DNA from 3 places in the Mesorhizobium sp. M8A.F.Ca.ET.207.01.1.1 genome. Region 1 is predicted to be linked to each of the others. Evidence: riboswitches for the same ligand, from Rfam matches in the RefSeq annotation. Region 1 holds a riboswitch; each other region holds the start of a gene.
What was found. Region 1 has a riboswitch for cobalamin ahead of EN850_RS11415 (aromatic ring-hydroxylating dioxygenase subunit alpha). Riboswitches for the same ligand answer to the same signal wherever they lie in the genome.
Positions count from the first base shown of each region.

Region 2: another riboswitch for cobalamin. It lies ahead of EN850_RS23810 (DUF1636 family protein); the one in region 1 lies ahead of EN850_RS11415 (aromatic ring-hydroxylating dioxygenase subunit alpha).
Region 3: another riboswitch for cobalamin. It lies ahead of EN850_RS24025 (CbtB domain-containing protein); the one in region 1 lies ahead of EN850_RS11415 (aromatic ring-hydroxylating dioxygenase subunit alpha).

Region 1 is NZ_SRUS01000003.1:544,663-550,971, reverse strand. It holds gene EN850_RS11440 (alpha-glucosidase) at 1-794, shown strand, start outside; gene ugpC (sn-glycerol-3-phosphate ABC transporter ATP-binding protein UgpC) at 824-1,936, shown strand; gene EN850_RS11430 (DUF680 domain-containing protein) at 2,016-2,264, opposite strand; gene EN850_RS11425 (DUF680 domain-containing protein) at 2,329-2,535, opposite strand; gene EN850_RS11420 (DUF680 domain-containing protein) at 2,609-2,809, opposite strand; cobalamin riboswitch at 3,304-3,506, shown strand; gene EN850_RS11415 (aromatic ring-hydroxylating dioxygenase subunit alpha) at 3,621-4,868, shown strand; gene EN850_RS11410 (hybrid-cluster NAD(P)-dependent oxidoreductase) at 4,946-6,046, shown strand; gene EN850_RS11405 (PqqD family protein) at 6,186-6,309, shown strand, end outside.
Region 2 is NZ_SRUS01000008.1:201,837-208,145, forward strand. It holds gene EN850_RS23800 (cobaltochelatase subunit CobN) at 1-1,009, opposite strand, end outside; gene cobW (cobalamin biosynthesis protein CobW) at 1,026-2,078, opposite strand; gene EN850_RS23810 (DUF1636 family protein) at 2,075-2,509, opposite strand; cobalamin riboswitch at 2,547-2,753, opposite strand; gene EN850_RS23815 (winged helix-turn-helix domain-containing protein) at 2,783-3,982, opposite strand; gene EN850_RS23820 (NADH-quinone oxidoreductase subunit A) at 4,316-4,681, shown strand; gene EN850_RS23825 (NADH-quinone oxidoreductase subunit B) at 4,672-5,253, shown strand; gene EN850_RS23830 (NADH-quinone oxidoreductase subunit C) at 5,258-5,863, shown strand; gene EN850_RS23835 (NADH-quinone oxidoreductase subunit D) at 5,873-6,309, shown strand, end outside.
Region 3 is NZ_SRUS01000008.1:245,565-251,873, reverse strand. It holds gene cbiB (adenosylcobinamide-phosphate synthase CbiB) at 1-119, shown strand, start outside; gene cobO (cob(I)yrinic acid a,c-diamide adenosyltransferase) at 116-739, opposite strand; gene cobU (bifunctional adenosylcobinamide kinase/adenosylcobinamide-phosphate guanylyltransferase) at 741-1,256, opposite strand; gene EN850_RS24030 (CbtA family protein) at 1,249-2,052, opposite strand; gene EN850_RS24025 (CbtB domain-containing protein) at 2,068-2,247, opposite strand; cobalamin riboswitch at 2,284-2,482, opposite strand; gene EN850_RS24020 (aromatic ring-hydroxylating dioxygenase subunit alpha) at 2,626-3,792, shown strand; gene EN850_RS24015 (MFS transporter) at 3,843-5,042, opposite strand; gene EN850_RS24010 (DUF1624 domain-containing protein) at 5,279-6,277, shown strand; gene EN850_RS24005 (isoprenylcysteine carboxylmethyltransferase family protein) at 6,274-6,309, shown strand, end outside.

The sequences.
Region 1 (6,309 bases):
TGGACGTGGTCGCCGCCTATACAGCGGGCGGCAAGCGCGTGCATATGTGCTATTCCTTCGACTTCCTGGCGCCGGAAAAGATCAGCGCAGCCAAGGTCCGCTCGGTGCTGGAAGCCTTTGGCGAGGTGGCCAGCGACGGCTGGTCGTGCTGGGCGTTTTCCAACCATGACGTGATGCGCCCGGCCTCGCGCTGGGCCGCCGGCGAAACCGACCCGACCGCTTATCTCAAGGTTATCTCGGCATTGCTGATGTCGCTGCGCGGCTCGGTCTGCATCTACCAGGGCGAAGAACTCGGGCTCGGCGAGGCCGACCTGCGCTTCGAGGACCTGCAGGACCCCTACGGCATCCGCTTCTGGCCGGAATTCAAGGGCCGCGACGGCTGCCGCACACCCATGGTGTGGGACGGCAATGCCAGCAATGGCGGCTTCTCCCAGGCAAAGCCCTGGCTGCCGGTGCCGGTCAAGCACCTGTCACAGGCGGTCAACGTGCAGCAAGGTGACGAAACCTCGCTGCTTGAGCATTACCGGCGCTTTCTCGCCTTCCGCCGCGCCCATCCGGCATTGGCCAAGGGCGACATCAGCTTCATCGAAAGCCAGGGCGACACCGTCGCCTTCACCCGCCGGGCGGGCAATGAGGAGATCGTCTGCGTCTTCAATCTGGGCGCTGCGCCAGCGAAGGTTGACCTCGGCAACCGAACCCTGCAACCTTTGGCGGGACACGGATTTTCCGGGCAGGCAAGCACCGGTACGGTCGAACTCGGCGGTTACGGCGTCTGGTTCGGGCGCATAGGCTGAACATCTGAGGAACCACTGGGAGGAAATCAATGGCCGATGTCAATTTGAGACAAGTGAAGAAGTCCTACGGCAATCTCAACATTCTCCACGGCATCGACCTCGACATCAAATCGGGCGAATTCATCGTCTTCGTCGGCCCGTCGGGCTGCGGCAAGTCGACCTTGCTGCGCTCGATCGCCGGGCTTGAGGAAATCACCTCGGGCGAACTCAAGATCGACGGCCAGGTGGTCAACGACGTGCCGCCATCGAAGCGCGGCATCGCCATGGTGTTCCAGTCCTACGCGCTCTATCCGCACATGACAGTCTACGACAACATGGCCTTCTCGATGAAGATCGGCAAGGAAAGCAAGGCCGAGATCGACAAGCGGGTGCGGCAGGCCGCCGAAATCCTGCAGCTGACCAAATATCTCGACCGCCTGCCCAAGGCGATGTCGGGCGGCCAGCGTCAGCGTGTCGCCATCGGCCGCGCCATCGTGCGCAATCCAAAAGTGTTCCTGTTCGACGAACCGCTGTCGAACCTTGACGCGGCACTGCGCGTCGCCACGCGTATCGAGATCGCCAAGCTCAAGGAATCGATGCCCAACACGACCATGATCTATGTCACCCACGACCAGGTCGAGGCGATGACGCTGGCCGACCGCATCGTGGTGCTGAAGGATGGCCACATCGAGCAGGTCGGCACCCCCATGGAGCTCTACAAGAACCCCGGCAACCTATTCGTCGCCCAGTTCATCGGCTCGCCGGCCATGAACATCCTGCCGGCCACGGTCGACAAGACGGGCAACCCGACCATCATCAGCCATGTCGGCGGCCGCAAGGCGACGGTGCCGATCGCGACGCCTGCTTCGGCAAAGGGAGCGGCGGTCAGCTTCGGCGTGCGGCCGGAAGATCTCGCGATCGCCAGTGGTGCGGACTATCTGTTCGAGGGGACGGTCGATTATGTCGAGCAGCTCGGCGAGGTTCAGTTGGTCTATATCGACATCGGCCGTGCCGACCTGCCGCTGGTGACCAAGCTGCCGGGCAATGTCGAGGTCAAGCGCGGCTCGACGCTGCAGTTGACCGCCAATGCCGGCGACCTTCATATCTTCGATGCGGATGGACGGTCGTTCGCGCTGCACGAAGCGGAAGCAAAAGCCGCCTGAGGCCAGCCATGTCTCGACAACGCAAAAAGAGAGCGGCGGGCAGGCCCGTCGCTCTCTTTTTATACATCACGACGGCTGGTTAGTTGTTGCCGAAGAGATTGCGGTCTGCGCCGTGAGGGGCGGACTTCTGCACGTCGCCGGACGAGTTGAGCAGCTTGTAGATTGGTGAGTCGCTGTTGCGGACCGAACCCGTATGCGACGTATCGACATTGACGGTCGACGATGCAGTGGGCTGATTGGCGCCATTGGAGCCATAGTTGTCACTGCCGGCGAAAGCGCTGCCGGAGAGGGCCAGAACGGCGGCGGCAGCAATGAGGATCTTGTTCATTTCCAATACTCCTGATGTCTTGAATTCCACGAGTGGCGAGCGAGCCCGCCACTCGCAACAGGCGTCAACGGCCGAAGAGGTTGCGATCGCTACCCGGCCGGGCAGGCGCCTCGGTGGCCGGAGCCGACTTGCCGATCGACGCGGTGTTCGCGTTGTCGGTCGACGTGACAGCCGCCTGGTTGGCGCCGCTCGAACCGTAGTTGTCGCTGCCGGCAAAGGCGCTGCCGGAGAGGGCCAGGACGGCGGCGGCGGCAATGAGGATCTTGTTCATTTTAGGTACTCCTGAATTTGTGGCATCCACCCCGCGCGGCAGGGTCGCCCCGCCGCAAGCCGGGGATCGGCTGTTAGTTGTTGCCGAAGAGATTGTGGTCGGCGCCCTGGGCAGGCGTCTGAGCAGCCGGCTCCGACTTGCTGGTCGAAGCGGTGTACGAGCTGTCGACAGTGGCAGCGGGGGTGGCGGCGTTCGAACCGTAATGGTCGCTACCAGCGAAGGCGCTGCCGGAAATGGCCAGAAGGGCGGCGGCAGTGAGAACAATCTTTTTCATTTTGGGTACTCCAGTATTTTTCCGTCCGTCTAGCGGCGTGTCTTGGGATTAAAATCGCGTCGTTCGGACCGCCCCGATGTGGGAGAGCACCTCTGCTGTTTCCAATCACGAAGTTGTTCAGCGTGGACCATGACTCTACCACTTGAAATTGTACCAATGATTTCCACATCTGTTATTTTCTGTCGTTATATCAATCAGTTAGCTAAAAATGACACCCCGATCACCAACTGTATCGGAGGCTCGGCGTTCACACCGTCCTGCACGCACCGTCAACAGAAACGAACCGTTCGGTTCGATTTTAGAATCTGCTAATAGTCACTTTTCGAAACTGTTAACCTTTTCGCCCCCGGCAAAGGGGTCGAAAAACGGTGCCGGCGCGCCTGGCGACAGAAGGCGATTTGATGATGCGACCCCTGTCACGACGTTCCAGCATGCGTGTCGCGCCGCATGGATGCGATGTCGCTTTTCATGCCGATGTCGCAAACCCTGCCGTGATTAGATCAGGCATCTCAGGTGCCGCTGCGTGACGACGGAGCGGAGAATTGGGAAGCCGGTCAGATTCCGGCGCTGCCCCCGCAACGGTGGTGGAGTTCAAGTCGCAACGGGAGACCACTGGGCGTAAGCCTGGGAAGGTGTCGCGATGGTCCGTAAGGACGACTCCAGAGCCCGGAAACCAGCCCGAGATGGCTAGAACTCGACTGATCGCGGTGGGCGGTCAAGAGGCGGATGGTGTTTGTCCGGCTTTGCGCCGATCTGCGTCCAGTCCTTCCTCAATCACCACCAGTTCAGTCCTTGAAAATGAGGACAGGACATGGACGCGCGCAACGACATGCTGAGGCTCTTGAACAGCCGCAGACAAGGCTTTTCGCTGGAACAGCCTTTTTACACCGACCCGGACTACTTCAAGCTCGACATGGAGCTGATCTGGTATCGCGACTGGCTGTTCATCGGCCACGATTGCGAATTGCCCAAGCCGGGCAGCTTCATCACCGTGCAGATCGGCGACTATCCTATCGTGCTGGTGCGCGATCAGCAGGGCAAGATCAACGCCTTCCACAATTCCTGCCGCCATCGCGGCAGCCGCGTCTGCAACAGCGACAAGGGCATGGCCGCCAAACTGGTCTGTCCCTATCACCAGTGGACCTATGAGCTGGACGGGCGCCTGCTGTTCGCCCGCCAGATGGCCGAGGGGTTCGACAAGAGCCAGTTCGGGCTGAAGCCGGTCGCCTGCGAAAGCGTCGCCGGCTATGTCTTCATCTGCCTGGCCAAGGAGCCGGCCGACTTCGCGCCGATGCGGGCGATGATCGAGCCCTATCTCAAGCCGCACCGGCTGAGCGAGGCCAAGATCGCCTTCGAGAGCACGATCATCGAGAAGGGCAATTGGAAGCTGGTCTGGGAAAACAACCGCGAATGCTATCATTGCGCGGGCAATCATCCCGAACTGTGCAAGACCTTCCCGGAAGCACCGACCGTGACCGGCGTGCAAGGCGCCGACAGCGATCCGGAGATGCTGGCGCACTGGGCGAAGTGCGAAGCTGTTGGCCTGCCCAGCAAATTCCGCATCGACCCGGCCGGGCAATACCGCGCCACCCGCGCGCCGCTGCTGCGCGACGCCCAGAGCTACACGATGACCGGCAAGCGGGCGGTGAGGAAGGACCTGTCCGACAGCGTTTCGGCCGACCGCATCGGCACGCTGATGCACTATCACTACCCGACGACCTGGAACCACATCCTCGTTGATCATGCCGTCACCTTCCGCGTGCTGCCGGTCAGCGCCACCGAAACGGCAGTGACGACGAAGTGGTTGGTGCACAAGGACGCGGTCGAGGGTGTCGACTACGATCTCGCCGAACTCACCCATGTCTGGACCGAGACCAACGACCAGGACCGCCGCATCGTCGAGGAGAACGCTTTCGGTATCCTGTCGCCGGCCTATGAACCCGGCCCGTATTCGGAGCTGCATGAAGGCGGCGTCATCCAGTTCGTCGACTGGTATGCCCGCTTCATCGGTCCGCGCCTGGCCGAAGGCGGGCGGCCGGCGCTGCGCAGCGTCGCCTAGCGCATGTCACCCAAAAGTGTGCAGCGGTTTTGGGATCACGACATCCGCAAAATGAAAGGTATGCAGGGATGAATGCGATGACCGACCTTGGCCTCTATCGCCATCTCGACCAGATGGCGCCCTGGAACGACAGGCTGCAGGTGCTGGAAGTGACCGGTGTCAGCGACGAGGCGCCCGACGTCAAGACCTTCACCTTCCGGTCCGACAACCAGACCTGGTTCCGCTACAAGCCGGGCCAGTTCGTGACGCTGGAACTGCCGACGCCGGATGGGCCGCTGATGCGCACCTACACGCTGTCGTCGTCGCCGTCGCGGCCGTTCTCGATCGCGGTGACGGTGAAGGCGCAGGCGGGCAGCATCGGCACACGCTGGATGTTCGATCACCTGGCGCCCGGCTCGCACGTCAAGGCCTATGGACCGGGCGGCGACTTTTCACTGCACAGCCATCCGGCGGCGAAATATCTGTTCGTCTCGGCCGGCTCCGGCGTGACGCCGATGATGTCGATGCTGCGCTGGCTGAACGACTGTGCGCCATGGACCGATGTCGGTTTCGTCAACTGCGCGCGGCGCCCGGAAGAAATCATCTTCCGCAAGGAACTCGAACTGCTCGGTGGCCACATGCCTGGCCTGTCGCTCGGCTTCATGATCGAGGAGCGGTCGAGCCGCGAGGGCTGGTACGGCCATATGGGCCGCATCGACGCCATCCGGCTGCCGCTCCTGGCACCCGATTTCCGCGAACGCGAAATCTTCTGCTGTGGGCCCGATCCCTTCATGCGCGCCGTGCGCGGCATGCTCGAAGCCGCCGGCTTCGACATGGCAAAATACCATCAGGAAAGCTTTGCCGCGCCGGCCGTGGACGAAGTCCCGGCACCGTTTGCCGCGCCGGCTGAAGACGGCGCGGCAATTTCCGTCGAAGCCGCGACGCCGATCCGCTTCGCGCTTTCGGATGTCGACGCCGACTGCGTCGCCGGCCAGACCGTGCTGCAGACCGCGCGCGCCTCGGGCGTGCGAATACCGGCGGCCTGCGAATTCGGCCTGTGCGGAACCTGCAAGGTGAAGAAAGTCTCCGGCAGCGTCGAGATGAGCCACAATGGCGGCATCCTCGATCATGAGATCGACGACGGCTTCATCCTGGCCTGTTGTTCCAAGCCATTGTCGGCGCTGGAAATCGAGGCTTGATCCGCCCGTCCTTCGACTGATCCCGGAAATGTCGGCGCCTTGCCGGCAAGGTTACCTTGCCAAGGAACGACCGAAAGTCTACAGGCGTTGTCGGTGGAAGCGGTCCTGCTGGCGGGCAGGGATGTAAAGCGGGGCAACAATGAAGCATGAATCCCATGCCTATGCGGTTGCGAGCCGGGATATCGTTTTCGAATCCTTCGATGGCGAGGCCGTGGTGCTCAACCTTGCCAATGGCAAATATTTCGGCTTCTCCGATTCCGGCA
Region 2 (6,309 bases), on a different contig from region 1:
CGACATCGCTCTCGTCCTTGAAGGAAATGGCGCCGGCGAGGATGCGGCCATCGAGTTCGGGCAGCACGACATGCATGGCAAGGTCGGCCGGCGCCAGGCCGCGCTGGTTGTTTTCCCAGATGTCGCGACGCGTGGTGGCGACGATGACCTGGAAAACCGGCACGCCGGCGCGGTTGAACAGGGTTTCGACACCGGGTTCGGCACCCGAAGCGAAGGCGGTCGCGGTGATGATGGCGGCAGGTTTCAGCGATGCGATGGCATTTTCGACGAACGCCAGGGACACAGGATCCTTGAGGCTGGAAACGAAGATCGGGACCGCTGCCAGTCCCTGGGAGCGCAAGGCCTCGGCCAGCGCATCGATCGGGGCAACGTCGGCCGCGAGCAGCATCGAGCGGTAGAAGAGGATAGGGACGATGGGAGCACCGACATCTGAAAGGTCCGGCTCCTCCGCGACCCCCAATCCAGACTGATAGTAACCGGCCTTCGGCACGCTGACCGGACTGGCGACGGACGTATCCTGTCCAGCCAGGCCTGCCAGCCTCCGAACCAGCGCGCTCATATTGGCCGGGCCGCCCTCTCGGAAATAGCCAAGCAGGCCGTCGAGTTCGGCGCGTGGCAGCGTCGAGGCTTCGATCAGCCTGAGATCCTCGTCATGGCTTTCACCCGGAAGCAGCGCCAGTTTGATGCCGCGCTCACGGGCAATCACCGCCAGCTGGTCGCAGCCATAGCGCCACCAGTCGTTGCCGCCGAGGATGCGCACTAGGATGACCTTGGCATGGCGGGCGACGCTGTCGATCCAGAGGTCGACGGACATGGGATGGCGCAGATCGCGCAGTGCCGCAAGCCGCATGGAGGGCAGGCGGTCGGCGTCCGCCTTCCACGCCGCCGCCAGTCCGGCGAGATCGCTGTCGGTGAAGGACAAGGCCACGATATCCGCCGGCGTCTGCCTGAGATCGACAGGCTCGGCGAGGTCGTCAAGCGAAGCGGAGGTCGTGGTGAGGATGTGCATCGCGGTCCGTGTCTAATCAGCCGGCGAGGATACGTTCGATCGCCGGACGGTTCAGCCCCTTGAGACCAATGACGACCAGGCGCGAGCGGCGGTCGTCCTCGGCGCTCCAGGCACGGTCATAGTAATGATTGACCCGTGGGCCGACGGCCTGCAGCAGGAGCCGCATCGGCTTGCCGCCGACCTCGACGAAGCCTTTTACACGCAGCACGTTTTCCTGTTCGGCGGCCTCTGCGACACGTTTTGCCAGATCGTCGGGATTGGCGATCGAGGGAATGTCGACGATGAACGTGTCGAAGTCGTCATGCTCGTGGTCGAATGCGCCGTCGTGATGGGACTTGCGGTTCTCGATGTCGTCCTCGACGGCAAGACCAAGCCCGAGCAGCACCGAGGGATCGACCTTGCCATGCGACGTCGGCACGATCTTCACGGCGCGGGCGGAGTGTTCGTTGACGATGGCGTTGGCGCGGGCCGCGCCCTCGGCGTCCATCAGGTCGCTCTTCGACAGGATGATCAGGTCGGCGCAGGCGATCTGGTCCTCGAACACCTCTTCGACCGGATCGTCATGGTCGAGGCTTTCGTCCCCGGCGCGTTGCGCCTGCAGGGCTTCCATGTCGTTGGCGACGCGGCCTTCCGCAAGTGCGGGACCGTCGACCACGGCGATGACGCCATCGACGGTGACGCGGCTTTTCACCGTCGGCCACTGGAACGCCTGGACCAGAGGTTTGGGGAGGGCGAGACCGGAGGTTTCGATCAGGATGTGGTCGACCTTCGGCGTCAGCGACAGGATCTGGTCGAGCGCTGGCACGAAATCGTCGGCGACGGTGCAGCAGATGCAGCCATTGGCCAGTTCGACGATGTTTTCCTCGGGGCAGGTGTCGATACCGCAGCCCTTGAGGATTTCGCCGTCGATGCCGATATCGCCGAATTCGTTGACGATGATGGCAATCCGCTTGCCGCCGGCATTTTCCAGGAGATGGCGGACCAGCGTCGTCTTGCCGGCGCCGAGGAAGCCGGTAACGACGGTGCAGGGAACGCGGGAGAGATTGCCGGCCGAATTTGGAGCGGTCATATCAAGTCCTTCAGCATGTCGAGAGGAGGGATGCGGGCAACGAGGCCGCGCTTGAGGCTATCGGGCCGGCCGCGCCAGGGAATGACGCCGTCGGTCGAGGTGGCGAAGAGTTTCGCGCCGGCGACGAGATCGGCGCCGCTGGTTGTGGTCAGGTCGCCGAACACATAGCTCCAGCATCCGTCGCGCAGGATCGCGGCGCTCAGCCTGCGCTTGCAATTGCCGAGGCATTCGACCGTGCGGATGCGAATTTGCTCGCCCGAGGCGGCTTGGCGGGTATCTTCAGCCAGAAGTTCGCCGGCCCGGGGATGGGCGTCGGAACCGGTCTCGTCGCGACAGGAGGCGCAGACGATGACAGTGATGCCGGCCAGGGGATCATCCCCGCCGGACGAAATGTCCGTTGTTTCAGCCGAGAAACTGCTGTCGCGATCCAAATCAGGCTCCTTGCCCGGAAAACCCGCCGGGCGATCGGATTCTTGCATTCCAGACGGCAGGTCTCCTGGCTCGCGGGTCATCGCCTTGGGTAGCCGCCTTCCCGGGACAATCCCAGTGGCTTTCGGCCTTGGCTCTTCGCTTACAGTTGCGGGGACAGCCGCGGATTTGGGCTTTTCGGCCCGCACCGCATTCCCTCTTGGCTCCTCCCTTTGCCGAGAGGAGACCGTCTGGATCGGATTTAGGCTCTTGCGGGCAGCGGTGTCAACGCGAGCTTACGACACCGCGATGTCGGACAGCGCCGGGCCGAGGTCGCCGGCAGGCGTCACTTCGATGCGTTCAAGCCCAAGCCAGCCCTGCATCTGCTTCAATTCCTCGAAAAGTTCAGCGGCGGTTTCAGGCGGCGCGCCGGGCTCGGCATAGGCGGCATGGACGCGCAGGACACTGGCCGGCCGGTCGGCTTTGAGGTCGACGCGCGCCACGATCCTGTCGCCAAGCAGGAAGGGCAGGACATAGTAGCCGTATTGGCGCTTCTCGGCCGGGGTGTAGATTTCGATGCGATAGTGAAAATCGAACAGCCGCTCCGAGCGCGAGCGCTCGAAGACGACGGGATCGAACGGCGCCAGCAGGGCGCGGGCCTCGATCTTGCGTGGCAAACGCGCATCCCTGTGAAGGTAAGCTGGCTTGTCCCACCCCTCGACACGGACCGGCAACAACTCGCCGAGTTCGACCAGTTCCTCGAGCCGGCCTTTCATGTCGGCGGGGGAGAGCCGGAAATAGTCGCGCAGGTCGCCTGATGTGGCGATGCCGTGGGCGCGGGCGGAAATGCGCAGCAGTTCGCGGTGCGCGTCCGGGGGCGCCGGTACCGGCAGGTCGAGGATCGCTTGCGGCAGCACCCGCTCCGGCAGGTCATAGAAGCGCTCGAAACCGCGCCGGTGCGCCGTGGTGATGCGGCCGGCCCAGAACAGCCATTCGAAGGCGTGCTTGGCGTGGCTCCAACCCCACCAGCCGCCGGAGCCTTTCTGGCCTTCCAGCGCCGAAGCGGCGATCGGGCCACGATCGACGACCTGGCGGTAGATCTCTTCTATATAGGCAGCGTGCTCACGGCCCCATTTGGCCAGCCCCAGATACATTTCATCGCCTTGCTCGGCGCGCTGCATGCGCCAGCGCATCAGCGGGTACGTCTCGACCGGCAGGAATGAAGCCTCGTGCGCCCAATATTCGAACACCGTGCGCTTACGCGTCACGGCGGCGTTGTCGAGCAAGGCGACGGGATAGGGACCCAGACGCGAATAGAGCGGCATATAGTGGGCACGCACCACCGCACTGACGGAATCGATCTGCAACAGGCCGGTGCGGGACAGAACGCGGGCGAAATGGCGGCGGTCGGGCATGCCGGCGGGGCGGGGATCGAGAAATCCCTGAGCGGCGAGCGCGATGCGCCGGGCGGCGGCTAGCGAGATCTTTTCCTTCATGCAGGCGTCACTCTGAGGGTGCTTTGACAAAGATGTGATGGGTGATTCCAGCCCATGCTAGCAGGGTTTTGGCGGCAACCCTGTCAGGAGAGAAAAGTGGAGTAAAAAGAGAAGGAAATCAAACAGGAGCCTATGAGACCAGTTTCTCCCGGAATGCCGTCCAGCTCGTTGTTTTGAACAAGGTTTGACTTGCTTCGCTGGAAGTGCTGCGCTAACCCTCGCCGCGTTGCAGCATAGGCTCCTTAAAACGGTTCAGCGGTTAAACTGTCACGCTTCCGCATTAAGGTCCGGTGCTGTAATCAACGTGGATTGGCGCCAACGGAAAGCCGCTGCATGAACGCACTCCTCAGTTCGTACCTGCCCATCGTCCTGTTCATCGGCGTGGCGCTGGTGGTCGGCCTGGCGCTGCTGGTCGCACCGTTCCTGGTGGCCTACCGCAACCCCGATCCCGAAAAGCTGTCCGCCTACGAGTGCGGTTTCAACTCGTTCGACGATGCCCGCATGAAGTTCGACATTCGTTTCTACCTGGTGTCGATCCTGTTCATCATCTTCGACCTCGAAGTGGCCTTCCTGTTTCCCTGGGCAGTGTCCTTCTCGAAGATCGGCATGCTCGGCTTCTGGTCGATGATGGTGTTTTTGGCGGTGCTGACCATCGGCTTTGCCTATGAATGGAAAAAAGGAGCGCTGGAATGGGATTGAACGACAGTTCAGGCACCCTCGTCGCGCCAAAGCCCAAGGGCATCATCGATCCCAACACCGGCAGGCCGGTGGGGGAGGACGATCCCTTCTTCCTCGAAATCAACAATGAGCTTGCAGACAAGGGTTTTCTGGTCACCTCGACCGAGGCGCTGATCACCTGGGCGCGCAGCGGCTCGCTGATGTTCATGACCTTCGGTTTGGCGTGCTGCGCGGTCGAGATGATCCACACCTCGATGCCGCGTTACGATTCGGAGCGCTTCGGTGTCGCGCCGCGCGCGTCTCCGCGCCAGTCCGACATCATGATCGTGGCCGGCACGCTGACCAACAAGATGGCGCCGGCGCTGCGCAAGGTCTACGACCAGATGCCGGAGCCGCGCTACGTCATCTCGATGGGCTCCTGCGCCAATGGCGGCGGCTATTACCACTATTCCTATTCGGTGGTGCGCGGCTGCGACCGGGTCGTGCCGGTCGACATATATGTGCCCGGCTGCCCGCCGAGCGCCGAAGCCCTGCTCTACGGCATTCTTCTGTTGCAGAAGAAGATCCGCCGCACCGGCACGATCGAACGGTAAATCCATGGCCGCATCCCTTAGCGAACTGTCGACCTATCTCGGCGAGAAGCTGCCTGGCCGCTTCGGCGACGCTGTGCTCGCTTACGGCGAGCTTACCGTTCACGTCGAGCCGCAAAACCTGATCGAGGTAATGACCTTCCTGCGCGACGATGCGCGCTGCCAGTTCATTTCGATCATCGATGTCTGCGGCGCCGACTATCCGTCGCGGGCCAAGCGCTTCGACGTCGTCTATCACCTGCTTTCGCCGAAGCAGAATGTCCGCATCCGCATCAAGGTGCAGGCCGACGAGGAGACGATGGTGCCGTCGGTCACCGGCGTCTATCCCGGCGCCGACTGGTTCGAGCGGGAGACCTACGATCTCTATGGCGTGCTGTTCTCGGGCCATCCGGACCTGCGCCGCCTGCTGACCGATTACGGGTTCGAAGGCCATCCGCTGCGCAAGGATTTCCCGCTGACCGGTTTCGTCGAAGTGCGCTACGACGACGAAGCCAAGCGCGTCATCTACGAGCCGGTCGAGCTCAAGCAGGAATTCCGCAATTTTGATTTTCTTTCCCCTTGGGAAGGCACCGATTACGTGCTGCCCGGGGACGAAAAAGCCAAGACGAATTGAGGCGCCAGAATGGCTGAAACCTCCGTCCGCAATTTCAACATCAACTTTGGACCTCAACACCCTGCGGCGCATGGTGTATTGAGGTTGGTCCTTGAGCTCGACGGCGAAGTCGTCGATCGCGTCGATCCGCATATCGGCCTGCTGCATCGCGGCACGGAGAAGCTGATCGAGGCCAAGACCTATCTGCAGGCGGTGCCTTATCTCGACCGGCTCGACTATTGCGCGCCGATGAACCAGGAACATGCCTTCGCGCTTGCCGCCGAGCGCCTGCTCGGCATCGAGGTGCCGAGGCGCGGCCAACTGATCCGCGTGCTCTATTGCGAGATCGGCCGCATCATGTCGCACATCCTCAATGTGACGACGCAGGCGATGGACGTCGGTGCGCTGACGCCGCCGCTGTGGGGCTTCGTCGAGCGCGAAAAGCTGATGGTGTTCTATGAGCGGGC
Region 3 (6,309 bases), on a different contig from region 1:
GACGACGCGATGTCGACAGCGGCGACATCCGGCGGGCGCTCCAACTTTATCGTGTCGCCGACTATTTGCTGATTGGCCTGTTTGGGCTGATCGCGGTGATCGCAATCCTGGTGTTCTAGAACTCGATGCCCTGCTGCGCTTTTACGCCGGCGGAAAAATGGTGTTTCGTCAGCCCCATCTCGGTGACCAGGTCCGCCGCCTCGACCAGCGCCGGCTTCGCGTTGCGACCGGTGACGACAACGTGCAGGCCCTCGCGGCGAGCCTTGAGCGCGGCAACCACCTTGTCGAGATCGAGATAATCGTAGCGCAGCGCGATGTTGAGTTCATCGAGCACGACAAGGCTGATCGAGGGGTCGCCAATCAATTCCACGGCCTTGGCCCAGGCGGCTTCGGCGGCCGCGATGTCGCGCTTCAGATCCTGCGTTTCCCAGGTGAACCCCTCGCCCATCGCATGCCAGACGACCCGGTCGCCGAAGGCGGCGAAAGCGTCCTTCTCGCCGGTGTGCCATTTGCCTTTGATGAACTGGACGACGCCGACGCGCTTGCCGTAGCCGAGCATCCGCAGTGCGAGACCGAAGGCGGCCGTGGTCTTGCCCTTGCCGGGGCCGGTGTTGACGATCAGCAACCCCTTCTCGATCGTCTTGCCCGCGACCTCGGCGTCCTGCACCGCCTTGCGCTTGGCCATCTTGGCGCGATGGCGTTCTTCATCCCGGTCTTTGGAGCCCTTGTCTTCGGTCATTTCATTTCACCTTGAGCGGTAGCCCCGCCACCATCAGGAGCACCGTATCGGCGACCGCGGCGACCCGCTGGTTGAGCCGACCGGCGTCGTCGCGAAAACGCCGCGCCAGCGCATTGTCGGGCACGATGCCTTGCCCGACCTCGTTCGACACCACGAACCACGGCCCGCGCGGCCGCGACAGAACGTCCGCCAGCCGTCGGCACGCGGCCTCGACGTCGTGATCCGCCAGCATGTGATTGGTCAGCCACAGCGTCAGGCAGTCGACAAGCACCGGCTGATCATCCGGCAACGCCTCCAGGGCTTCGGCAAGGTCGAGTGGCGCGTCGATGGTCGACCAGCCCTCGCCGCGCCGCGAGCGGTGCAGCGCGATGCGTTCATGCATCTCGTCGTCATAGGCTTGCGCCGTGGCGATATAGGCCCATGGCGAGGGCAACGCCGCCACCAGGGTTTCTGCGTGCGCGCTCTTGCCGGAGCGCGCACCACCGATGATGAAGGTCAGCTTGCCCAGATCAGGCAAAGCTGTCGCGCAGGCTGGTCGCCGTGCCGGTGAAGCGCCCGCGAACCACGCCAACGACCGCGCCGAGCACCAGCCAGAACACCAGATTTGTCACCGTCACCGCCACCACGAACTGATGGTGCAGGCCTTCCGGGATCGGTGTCTCGAAGCTGTCGGGCTGCGGCGCGCCGACAATGTGCGGCGCGACGATCAGCAAGACCGCGAGGATGGTCAACGGCAGCGATCTGCGAAACACGATCAGGCCAAGGCCGATTGCGGTTGCCGCCACCGTTGCCGACCACCAGATCTGGCGCGGCAGGAGATCGGCCGCCGGCATTGCAGGCAACTCCGGCTGCAGGCCGAGGCCAGGCGCCAGTGTGAACACTGCAAAGCCGGCCAGACCCCAGAAAACGCCCTGGCGCCAGTTGCCGACGCCGCCTGCGAATTCCGAAACCGCGACCAGGACCAATGCGAAGCCGATGCCGGTGACGATATTGGCGAGCACGCTGAAGGCGAAACGCTCTAAGCCGTCGGCCGGCGCCCAGCCTTCATCCTCCGCTACCGGAGCAGCTGCTTCCGCTGCCGGCGCGGCGGAACTCATGGCATTGCCTGCCGGAGCGGCCGTGCTCACGGCGCCGGTATCGGTTGTGGCGGGTGCCGCGCCATGGTCGTGGTGATGGCCGCCGCCGGCCTGTTCGTAGACTTCCGCTTTCAGGATCAGTGGAACGGTCGCATAGGCCTGCATGCAGGCGAGAACGACACCGGCCACGAGCCCCGCGATCGCCGCGACGAACACGACGTTGCGAAAAAGGTTCATGATGTCAGATCCCAGTTAGTGGCAGGGAAAGGCCATCGAGTGGCGATAGTCGTGGGCGGCGTTGTGGACCGCATCGATGTGTGAGAAGCCGACAAAACCAACGACGAAGATGCCGAGCAGCGCCGCGAGCGCGAGCTGCATGAAGCGCGACTGCGAGGAGACGGAGGCGCCGAGGGAGACGGTAGCAGTGGTCATTTCCAGTCCTTTCGCCCTCCACCCGAGGGCATAGAAGTCAGTCTTTTCGCCGCCGGCAGGTCTCCTGGCTCGCGGATAAGCGCCCTTCCCCACCTTCCCGAAGAAAAATCTTCAGTGGCATATGGAGAGGACTACCGCACACAGTTGCGGGGGCAGCCACGGCATTGGGCGAAACCTCGCCCGCACCGCATTCCCTCTTGGCTCCCAAAAAGGAACCGACGACGTTGGTGACTATAGGGAAATTCGCCGCGCGCGGCAAACCAAATTCCGACAGCCGCCAGCGCAGGAGCGTCGTATCGGCAAAGCCGCTCCCATCCCGTCCTGATTGACAAACTTCATGGCCGGGTGTCGGCTGGCAAGCCTCACAGGAAGCCAGCCATGCAGCCCAATGCCAGCGAGCGCGATCCTTATAACGGGCTGACCCGTACCGAGCCGACGCTGCCCTCATCGGCATATTGGGACCAGGAGAGCTATAAGCGTGATCTCGACGCCATCTGGTACAGAGACTGGCTGCTCGTCTGCCGCGAGGCCGATCTGGCGCAGCCGCTAGCCTTCCGCCGATTCCGCATCGGCACGCAGGACATCCTCGTGCTGCGCGACGACACAGGTGAGCTGCGCGCCTTCCACAACACCTGCCGCCATCGCGGCTCGCAGCTTTGCCAGGAGAGCGAGGGCCGCCTGAAAGCGCGGCTGATAACCTGCCCCTATCATGCCTGGTCCTACTCGCTGCGCGGCGACCTGGTGCGCGTGCCGTCGAAATCGCTGCCCGACAGCTTCGACAAGGCCGATCACCCGCTTTATCGCGTCGCGCTCTCGGTGTGGCGCGGCTTCGTCTTCGTCAATCTTGCTGAAGATGCCGCCGGCTCGGCGCAATCCTCCTTCGATCCCGCTTCCGGCAACCTCGGCAACTGGCCGCTCGAAACGCTGGTCTCAGGCCATATGCTGCGCAAGGTCATGAACTGCAACTGGAAGATCTTTTGGGAAAACTTCAACGAGTGCCTGCACTGTCCGGGCGTCCACAAGGATTTGTCGCGGCTGGTGCCGATCTATGGCCGCGGCCTGATGAGCCGGCATGACGATCCCGAATGGCTCCGCCACGCCGACAATGACGCGCCGGAATTTTCCGGCGGCTTGCGCGCAGGCGCCCAGACCTGGTCGCGCGACGGCCAGACGCACGGGCCGGTCTTCTCAGGGCTGAAGCCGGCGGAACGCAGCGCCGGCCAGACCTATGCCACCAGCCTGCCCTCGATGTTCATCGTCGGCCATGTCGACTATGTCAGGACCGTGCGCCTGGTGCCGCTCGGTCCCGAACAGACGGAGCTTGTCGCGGAGTGGCTGTTCGCGCCCGAGGCCCTCGCCGAGACCGATATCGACAACATCATCACCTTTGGCACACAGGTGCTGGAGGAGGACGCCGCCATCTGCGAGGTCAACCAGAAGGGCTTGCGCTCGATGCGCCACACAGCCGGCGTGCTGATGCCCGAGGAATATGATCTGCACCGCTTCCACAATTGGGTGCGCGAGCGCCATGCGGCGGTGACATGAGGGTATGTCGAGATTCAGGTCAGGCCGGCATCACCTGAATATCGACATACCTACAGGGACTTCGGCAGGTAGCGCCAGGTCATGAAGCCGCAAAACGCCGCCAGCAGGCTGAGGGTGACGAACACCGATCCCAGGCCGAAGAACGCCAGCACCACCGAATAGACCAGCGGCGGCGTCAGTTCGGAAAAATCGAGATAGGTGCGGTAGACCGCCGCCATCTGCGCCCGCTCATAGGAGCGTACCGAGCGCATGAAGGCGGTCGAACCCAGGGCGTCGAGCGCGATGGTGAAGAAGGCGCCGCACAACAGGAAGGCGCCGGTCAGCAACGGTGCTGTCGCTCCGATCGTGCCGGCGGCCAGCAGCGATGCCGACATGGCGAAATAGGCAAACGTCATGGTGCGCCGGCCGCCAAAGCGCTTTCCTGCCTTGCCCCAGAAGATAGCCATGAACAAAAGCGCGTTGCCGGCCGAGACCAGCAGGCCGCCGGCGATATCGCCCTGCCCGGTGATGACCATGAACAGCGGCCCATAGACGAAGAATGTCGTCCAGAAGCAGGAGCGGCCGAAGGCGATCAGCCAGGCGAGTCTGAGCCTCGGCTGCGCCACGAAGCGGCCGATATTGGCGAGCGGATTGGCCGGCCGCGTCTTACCCGGGCGGATCGACGGGTTGTCACCCAGCCGGTAGGTCCAGAACAGCGCCAGCAAGGCCAGGGCGAACACCGCCACCGCGCCATGCGCGGCATAGATGCCGAAATGCGCGTAAAGAAAGATGCCGAGCGTCGGCCCACAGGTCCAGGCAACCATCGACCACGCCATGCGCAGCGATTCGGCCTGCATGAAGTCGGTCTTGCGGATGTGGTCCATGATGTAGAGGTTGAGCGTGATCGACAGCGCGCTGGCGCCCATGACGCGGCACAGCATGCCGGCCAGTTGCCCGGCGAGCGTATGGGTAACGAAGAACAGCGAGCCTATGGCAAGCAGGCAGGCGCCGGCGGTGTACACCCACCGCCGCGCGAAGCGGCGGATCAGCATCGGCATGAACAGGGTCACCGACAGGCCGAGCAGCGACACGACGGTGTAGAGGATCGAGACGACCTGCTCGTTGTGCAGGATTTCGTAGGCCTGGATCGGGATGACGCTCGACACCATGGCGCGGGCGAAGGATTCGACCGCGTAGAGCGAGGCGAAGGTGCGCGCGTCCGCGGCCTTGAGGGCCGGAAGCCAGATCGGATGGCGCACATGGGTGGACATTGCTTCCCCAAACAGAATCGCGGCGCCAAATCTGGCGCGGACATTTCAGGCCCATTAAGAGGAAACCGACGCACACCCGGCAAAAAGCGAAGCCGGTCAAAGGCTTTCCCGCGCTGGCCCAAACCCGGCGGCTGGCGCGGGCTCCGCCGCGCGGTCCGGGCCAGGGCGACCGGTCTTCTTCTATCCGGTGCAACCGTGATAGTCGTCTTGGAGGGGCTGAATCAGATCACGAGACCATGAGCATCAACACGCCGACCGCACCCGTTCCGGAGCCATCGAAGCGAATCGTCGCCATCGACATCGTGCGCGGCATCGCGTTGATCGCGATGGCGAGCTACCACTTCACCTGGGACCTGGAATTCTTCGGTTACACCGACCCTGGCCTCACCGCCTTCGGTTGGTGGAAGATCTACGCCCGCTGCATCGCTTCGACCTTCCTGTTCCTGGTCGGCGTCAGCCTCTATCTCGCCCATGGCGGACAAATCCGCTGGAACGGTTTCTGGAAGCGGTTCGCCATGGTTGCAGGCGCGGCGGTCGCCATATCGGTCGTCACCCGCATCGCCACGCCCGACGGATTCATTTTCTTCGGCATCCTGCACGAGATCGCGCTGGCGAGCTTGCTTGGCCTCGCCTTCCTGCGCCTGCCGGCGCTGCTGACGCTTGTCGTCGCCGCGCTCGTCATCGCGGCGCCAGCCTACCTGCGCTTCGAGGCCCTCGATCATCCGTGGCTGTGGTGGATCGGCCTGTCGGCGATCAATCCGCGCTCCAACGACTATGTGCCGCTGTTTCCATGGTTCGGCGCCGTGCTTCTCGGCCTCGGGGCGGCGAAACTCGCTTCCGCTTCCGGTATACGGGCACGTCTGGCGAGCCGCGTGCCAGGCCGCTGGGCCAATCCTCTGGTCTTCATCGGCCGCCACAGCCTGGCCTTCTACCTGATCCACCAGCCGCTGCTGATCGGTTGCGTCTGGCTGTTCTCGCAAGTGATGCCCGCGCAGGTCGACCCCCCGCGGGTCAATTTCCTGAAAACCTGCCAGCGCTCGTGCGAGCAGATGCGCAACGCAACCTTCTGTTCGAGCTATTGCGGCTGTATGCTCGAGACTCTCGACGGTGAAGGCTCTCTTGATCGGCTCTACAACAACGACCAGACTGCGGACTTCAGGGCGCATCTGTCCGATCTTGCCGCAACGTGTACCGCCAAGACCGAGGACAAGATGACGGAGGGAGGGACGCAATGACGGAGCCGAAGCCTGGGCTGATACCGTGGCCG